2 linked regions of the Oharaeibacter diazotrophicus genome follow. The protein of the gene in region 1 binds, or shares a complex with, the protein of each later gene. Links are inferred from orthologs where the notes say so. Each region holds a gene or a part of one and is shown in the gene's direction. Other genes may lie near its edges.

What was found.
Region 2: the proteins of EDD54_RS12025 (region 1) and uvrB are in contact, whole or in part, in a crystal structure (PDB 7EGT), measured with the Thermus thermophilus proteins. The link is inferred for Oharaeibacter diazotrophicus from one-to-one orthologs. Residues at the interface, in WP_096412145.1 of Thermus thermophilus: His654, Arg656, Phe657, Gln666, Asp668, Glu669, Lys680, Arg681, Leu682, Ser683, Lys685, Tyr686, Ala687; in WP_096411307.1 of Thermus thermophilus: Glu23, Leu25, Arg26, Asp27, Gly28, Glu29, Arg30, Phe31, Arg55, Glu326, Asp327, Phe328, Glu379, Ser382, Gln383, His398, Gly400, Arg401.

What each region holds. Positions count from the first base shown.
Region 1 is NZ_SNXY01000007.1:742,252-745,772, reverse strand. What follows is about bases 83-3,148. They hold EDD54_RS12025 (ATP-dependent helicase), read left to right. Parts: upstream 83-453; coding sequence 454-2,844; downstream 2,845-3,148. Other genes in these bases: EDD54_RS12015 (LysE family transporter), read right to left, coding at 3,073-3,148; EDD54_RS12020 (cysteine-rich CWC family protein), read left to right, coding at 2,841-3,059; EDD54_RS12030 (chloride channel protein), read left to right, coding at 83-353. Outside these bases: more of EDD54_RS12030, read left to right, coding at 1-82; more of EDD54_RS12015, read right to left, coding at 3,149-3,521. UniProt on the Escherichia coli protein: A helicase with DNA-dependent ATPase activity. Unwinds DNA duplexes with 3'-5' polarity. Translocates on single-stranded DNA with 3'-5' polarity. Initiates unwinding more efficiently from a nicked substrate than double-stranded DNA.
Region 2 is NZ_SNXY01000010.1:382,373-386,028, forward strand. The notes cover bases 123-3,323. They hold uvrB (excinuclease ABC subunit UvrB), read left to right. Parts: upstream 123-426; coding sequence 427-3,123; downstream 3,124-3,323. Other genes in these bases: EDD54_RS19455 (SH3 domain-containing protein), read left to right, coding at 123-210; EDD54_RS19465 (hypothetical protein), read left to right, coding at 3,120-3,323. Also shown: more of EDD54_RS19455, read left to right, coding at 1-122; more of EDD54_RS19465, read left to right, coding at 3,324-3,656. UniProt on the Escherichia coli protein: The UvrABC repair system catalyzes the recognition and processing of DNA lesions. A damage recognition complex composed of 2 UvrA and 2 UvrB subunits scans DNA for abnormalities.

The sequences.
Region 1 (3,521 bases):
CCACCCACGCGCTGCACGGCCGTTCGCTGATCGACTGGCAGCTCGAGATGCGCGGCATCCTGCTGCGCGACGGCGCCCACCGCCACACCATGCGCGCGCTCAAGGTCGAGCGCTTCATGAGCCCGCTGGTGACGCCGGCGCCGCTGCCCGAGGACTATCCGCGTGGCACGGTGCTGCACCCGGGCGACAGCCTCGCCCGGGCGCTCAAGCTGTTCGACTTCACCCGCGCCGCCGAGATCGCCGTGGTCGATCCCGCCGCGCCCGACCGGATGATCGCCTGGGCGACCCACGTCGAGGCGCTCCGGATCTACAACGAGGCGCTGGTGGCCGAGGCCGCCGAACGGGTCCGCTGACGCCGCAGCGCACCTGTGCTTCGCCGCGACGTGCCTCGCCGTCGCCGCGGCGTTGCTATATCGTTCTTCCATGCAGCTTCCGAAGAATCAGTCCGCCGCCATGTCCGCATCCGAGTTCCAGGGTCCCCGTCCCGGCGGCATCGCCGCCCGCGCGATGGGTGCGGCGGCGGCCCCCGCGGCCGGCGGCTATCTCGCCGGCATGAATCCCGAGCAGCGCGAAGCGGTCGAAACCCTCGACGGTCCGGTCCTGGTGCTGGCCGGTGCCGGCACCGGCAAGACGCGCGTGCTCACCACCCGCATCGCCCACATCCTGGCGACGCGCCGCGCCTTTCCCTCCGAGATCCTCGCGGTCACCTTCACCAACAAGGCCGCGCGCGAGATGAAGGAGCGCATCGGCCATCTGGTCGGCGGGGCGGTCGAGGGCATGCCCTGGCTCGGCACATTCCACTCGATCGGCGTCAAGATGCTGCGCCGCCACGCCGAGCTCGCCGGGCTCCGCTCCGACTTCACCATCCTCGACACCGACGACCAGCTGCGCCTGATGAAGCAGCTGATCCAGGCCGAGGGCATCGACGAGAAGCGCTGGCCGGCGCGCCAGCTCGCCTCCGCCATCGACGGCTGGAAGAACAAGGGCCTCCGGCCCCACGAGATCCCCGAGGGCGAGGCGCGCGCCTACGTCAACGGCCAGGGCCGCAAGCTCTACGCCGACTATCAGGCCCGCCTGAAGGTGCTGAACGCCTGCGACTTCGGCGACCTGCTGCTCGAGACGCTCGCCGTCCTGCGCGACCACCCGGACGTGCTCGCCGAGTACCACCGCCGTTTCAAGTTCATCCTGGTCGACGAGTACCAGGACACCAACGTGGTGCAGTATCTCTGGCTGCGCCTGCTCGCCCAGGGCGCGCGCAACATCTGCTGCGTCGGCGACGACGACCAGTCGATCTACGGCTGGCGCGGCGCCGAGGTCGACAACATCCTGCGCTACGAGCGCGACTTCCCGGGCGCCAAGGTGATCCGGCTCGAGCGCAACTACCGTTCGACCGGGCACATCCTCGCCGCCGCCTCGCACCTGATCGCCCACAACGAGGCCCGCCTCGGCAAGACGCTGTTCACCGACGCCGCCGGCGATCCCGAGGATCCCAAGGTCTCGGTCGCCTCGTCCTGGGATTCGGAGGAGGAGGCCCGCGCGATCGGCGAGGAGATCGAGCGCTGCCAGCGCCGCGGCGTCGGCCTCGACGACGTCGCGATCCTGGTGCGCGCCTCGTTCCAGATGCGCGAGTTCGAGGACCGCTTCATCACCATGGGCCTGCCCTACCGGGTGATCGGCGGCCCGCGCTTCTACGAGCGCCTCGAGATCCGCGACGCCCTTGCCTATTTCCGCCTCGTCTCGCAGCCGGCCGACGACCTCGCCTTCGAGCGCATCGTCAACACCCCGCGCCGCGGCCTCGGCGACGCCACGCTGCGGGTGCTGCACGAGTTCGGCCGCCGCGAGCGGGTGCCGCTGACCGAGGCGACGCGCCAGCTGATCGCCACCGAGGAGTTCAAGGGCCGCACCCGCGTCGCGCTGCGCGACTTCGTCGAGAGCATCGACCGCTGGCGCGACCAGCTTCCCACCATGAAGCACACCGATCTCGCCGAGCTGATCCTCGAGGAGAGCGGCTATACCGAGATGTGGCAGAACGACCGCTCGGCGGAGGCGCCCGGCCGGCTGGAGAACCTCAAGGAGCTGATCCGCTCCATGGAGGAGTTCGACGGCATGGCCGGCTTCCTCGAGCACATCTCGCTGGTGATGGACCGCGACTCCGGCGACGCCGGCGAGGCGGTGTCGATCATGACGCTGCACTCGGCCAAGGGCCTCGAGTTCGACACCGTGTTCCTGCCCGGCTGGGAGGAGGGCCTGTTCCCGCACCAGCGCGCCCTCGACGAGGGCGGCCGCTCCGGCCTCGAGGAGGAGCGCCGGCTCGCCTATGTCGGCATCACCCGGGCCAAGAAGCGCTGCGCCATCTGGTTCGCCTCCAACCGACGCATCCACGGATCCTGGCAGTCCTCGATCCCCTCGCGCTTCCTCGACGAGCTGCCCGAGGCCCACGTCGAGATCGCCGAGACCGGCTCCAACTACGGCGGCTACGGCCGCCAGAACCCCTACGGCGCCTCGCGCTTCGATCAGGTCGAGCGCTTCTCGTCCAACTACGAGACGCCCGGCTGGCAGCGCGCCCAGAAGGCGCGCGCCGCGGCGGGCGGCGCCGGCGGCGGGCGCGGCGGCTTCGCCTCGCCCGGTCAGGCGCCCTACGGCCGCGCGCCGCGGACGATCGAGGGCGAACTGGTCGCCAAGTCCGTCACCACCGGCGAGGCCCGCTTTTCGATCGGCGACCGGGTGTTCCACCTGAAGTTCGGCGGCGGCACCGTGTCGGCGGTCGAGGGCAACAAGCTCACCGTCGAGTTCGACAAGGCCGGCCAGAAGCGCGTCGTCGAGAGCTTCGTGGAGAAGAAGTGACGACGCCCCCGCCCCCGCCGCGTCCGATGGTCTGCGAGACCTGCGGCGCGCCCTTCGAATGCCTGAGCGGGCGCGGCCCGGACGCCTGCTGGTGCGCCGGCCTGCCGTTCCGCCTGCCGATGCCGCTGCCACCGGAGGCCGGCCCGGTCGCCGACTGCCTGTGCCCGCGCTGCCTCGCGGCCCTCGCCGAACGCCTCGCCGCGACGCGGGACTGACGGCTCGGGCGTTTCAGCCCGCGAGCACCGCCGCCGAGGCGTCCGCGACCAGCAGCACAGAGAACAGCGCCAGCACCGCCGCGGCCACCCGCGACACCCGCGCCGGCGTAACCACACCGCCCGGGCTGCGCGCGATCGCGGCGCCCGCCGCGATCCATCCCGTGGACACCGCCACCACCGCCGCCGCGAAGGCGAAGAAATGGAGCGCGAAGGAGGCCGGCGATCCCGCCGGGAAGATCGCGAAGGCGAAGACGAGGGCCTTGGGGTTGAGAAGCGTCGTCGCGAACACCCGCGCCGCCGTCGCCGGTGCCGGTACGCCCGCGAGCGCCGCGCCACCGGCCCGCCACAGCCGCGCCGCCGACCACGCCAGATACACCGCCGCCGCGGCCTTCAGCGCCGCCGGCAGCAGCGGCGCCGCCACCGCGGCCGGACCGACCACCGCCGTCAGCAGCCCGATCGCGA
Region 2 (3,656 bases), on another replicon or contig:
CGCAACAACGGCGGCTGGGTGCCGGGCGGCGAGCCGAACCGCCACGTCGACCGGCCGCGCCGCAACGACGGCGGCGGCTGGGTCGGCGGCGGCGAGCCGCCGCGCCGCAACGAGCGTCCGCAGCGCGACTGGGGCGGCGGCGGTGGCGGCTGCGACCCGAGCTCGGGCCAGAAGTGCTTCTTCCAGCCCGGCGGCGGCCGCAACAACTGACGCGCTCCACGGACGGCGGCGACGCCGTCCGGCCACCGCCGATCCCGGGAAGGCTTCGGTGCCCTCCCGCTTCGGCCGACCGATCGGGCCGCCCGGCCGCCACTGGCGAAGGGCGGCCCGATCTTTTCCGCCTGCTGTCATCCCCCGTCAGCAACCCGTCGCGCGGCGGCGCTCCGCCCCCTTGCCTTCGGCGGGTCGGCGGCCGACATTGGCGCCATGGCGCCCCGCAAGACTCCCTCCGCCCGCCGGCCCGACAGCGCCGGCGACGATCTCCCGTCCGGTTTCGGCGAAGCGCCGCAGCCGGCGCTCGACGGCATTCCGATGGCCGGTTCGGTGTCGGACTGGCTGAAGGACCTCGCCGGGGCCGACGACGTCGGCGCCGACAGCGCGCGCTCGCGGATCCGTCCGCCCGAGCCCGCCTCGGCCAAGGCCGCCAGGACCAAGCCGGCGAAGTCGGCGCGCGGCACCTCGATGGGCGCGTCGAACGACCCGAAGGCGCGCGCCAAGGGCGGGCTGAACCCGGTCGCCGGCATGGCGGTCAGCCTGGAGGACGCCGCGGCGCTGCCGACCGGCGGCGTCACCGCCACCGTCAAGGCGCTGGAGGAGCTGATCCAGGGCGGCCGCGACCTGTTCCGCGACGGCAAGCCGTGGACGCCGCACCGGCCGCCGCGGCCGGAGAAGAGCGAGGGCGGCATCCGCTTCGCGCTGAAGTCCGAGTACGAGCCGAAGGGCGACCAGCCGACTGCGATCGCCGAGCTGGTCGCCGGCGTCGAATCCGCCGAGAAGACACAGGTGCTGCTCGGCGTCACCGGCTCCGGCAAGACCTACACGATGGCGCAGGTGATCGCGCGCACCAACCGTCCCGCCCTGGTGCTGGCGCCGAACAAGACGCTGGCGGCCCAGCTCTACGGCGAGTTCAAGTCGTTCTTCCCGGACAACGCGGTCGAGTATTTCGTCTCCTACTACGACTATTACCAGCCGGAGGCCTACGTCCCGCGCACCGACACCTACATCGAGAAGGAATCCTCGATCAACGAGCAGATCGACCGCATGCGCCACGCCGCGACGCGCGCGCTGCTCGAGCGCGACGACGTCATCATCGTCGCGTCGGTGTCGTGCATCTACGGCATCGGCTCGGTCGAGACCTACACCGCGATGACCTTCGCGATCACGGTCGGCGACCGCATCGACCAGCGCCAGCTGCTCGCCGACCTCGTGGCGCTGCAGTACAAGCGCCAGGACATCGGCTTCGTGCGCGGCACCTTCCGCGTCCGCGGCGACACGGTCGAGCTGTTCCCGGCCCACTTCGAGGACCGGGCGTGGCGGATCAGCCTGTTCGGCGACGAGATCGAGGCGATCGAGGAGTTCGACCCGCTGACCGGCCAGAAGACCGCCGCGATGCAGTCGGTCAAGGTCTACGCCAACTCGCACTACGTCACGCCGAAGCCGACGCTCGCCCAGGCCTCGAAGTCGATCAAGGAGGAACTGCGCCACCGCCTCGAGGAGCTCAACGCCCACGGCCGCCTGCTCGAGGCCCAGCGCCTGGAGCAGCGCACCCGCTTCGACCTCGAGATGCTGGAGGCGACCGGCAGCTGCCAGGGCATCGAGAACTATTCGCGCTACCTCACCGGCCGCGCGCCGGGCGAGCCGCCGCCGACGCTGTTCGAATACCTGCCCGACGAGGCGCTGGTGTTCATCGACGAGAGCCACGTCACCGTGCCGCAGATCGGCGCGATGTACCGCGGCGACTTCCGCCGCAAGGCGACGCTGGCCGAATACGGCTTCCGCCTGCCGTCCTGCATGGACAACCGGCCGCTGCGCTTCGAGGAGTGGGACGCCATGCGCCCGCTCACCGTCGCCGTCTCCGCCACCCCGGCGGCGTGGGAACTGGAGCAGTCCGGCGGCACCTTCGCCGAGCAGGTGATCCGCCCGACCGGCCTGATCGACCCCGTCATCGACGTCCGCCCCGCCAAGACCCAGGTCGACGACCTGCTCGGCGAGGTCCGCCAGGTCGCGGCCAAGGGCTACCGCACGCTCGTCACCGTGCTGACCAAGCGCATGGCCGAGGACCTCACCGAGTATCTCCACGAGAACGGCGTCCGCGTCCGCTACATGCACTCCGACATCGAGACGCTGGAGCGCATCGAGATCCTGCGCGACCTGCGCCTCGGCGCCTTCGACGTGCTGGTCGGCATCAACCTCCTGCGCGAGGGCCTCGACATCCCGGAATGCGCGCTGGTCGCCATCCTCGACGCCGACAAGGAGGGCTTCCTGCGCTCCGAGACCTCGCTGATCCAGACCATCGGCCGCGCCGCCCGCAACGTCGACGGCCGGGTCATCCTCTACGCCGACAGCGTGACGGGCTCGATGGAGCGCGCCATGGCCGAGACCGAGCGCCGGCGCGAGAAGCAGATCGCCTACAACACCCTGCACGGCATCACGCCCGAGAGCGTCCGCCGCTCGATCGGCGACATCCTGCAGTCGGTCTACGAGCAGGACCACGTCCGCGTCGACACCGGCTTCGCCGAGGAGGGCGCGCTGGTCGGCCACAACCTCAAGGCCCACATGGCCGACCTCGAGAAGCGCATGAAGGAGGCCGCCGCCAACCTCGAATTCGAGACCGCCGCGCGCCTGCGCGACGAACTCAAGCGCCTGCGCGAAACCGAACTCGCCGTCGCCGAGGACCCGCTGGCGCGCCAGAGCGAAGTGGAAGCCCAGGCAGGCGGCTTCGGCGGCGGGCCGAAATACGGCAAGGCCGGCAACCTGCCGCCGAGCCGGGTGCGGAAGAACTCGCTCGACGAGATGACGGTGGGACGGACGGAGGTCCCGGTGCAGGGCGAGGCGCCGAAGCGGCCGAGCCCGAGCACAGCCGCGGGGACGGTTGGGGGGAGGAAGCGGGGGCTGAAACGATGAGAATTAGCGATACTATCCTCGCGTCTCTTGTCGAGGAAGAGTCTTCGCCCGGGCGGATGTTCCGAATTTTTCGTAATAGCCATGTAGATATTGTGGGACTAAAGAGTAGTGTAGAATTCTGTGATGCCTACATTGACTCGTTTCTAGAGTTTGAGATTTTCGCAGAAGGAGATGCGGATTCATTTTTTGAAATGAGCGACAGTGAGTCCATATCAATAAAAATTTCGCCATTTCCAGAGATTATTCAGGCGATTGCTGTCAAGTCTCGCCTGTCAGAGGGTGGTGCTTCATATGTTCTAAAGCTCGCTAGAGCTCCTTCTATTCTGATGCAGGTAGATAGGGCGAATAAATGGAAGAGCTTAGTTTTTTCAGCGGACGAAATTGCATCTGTCCTTGAGTTCAATGGAAAGGAATTTAGTTTCGAGAAGTGGGAACATTCACTGCATAAGGGGCAGTGGGGATTTGAGCCTTCGCATTTTTGTACTTTAGCAGATAAATCAGGAGAAGTGTTTTCTGTTGAAACTGCCCGGAAA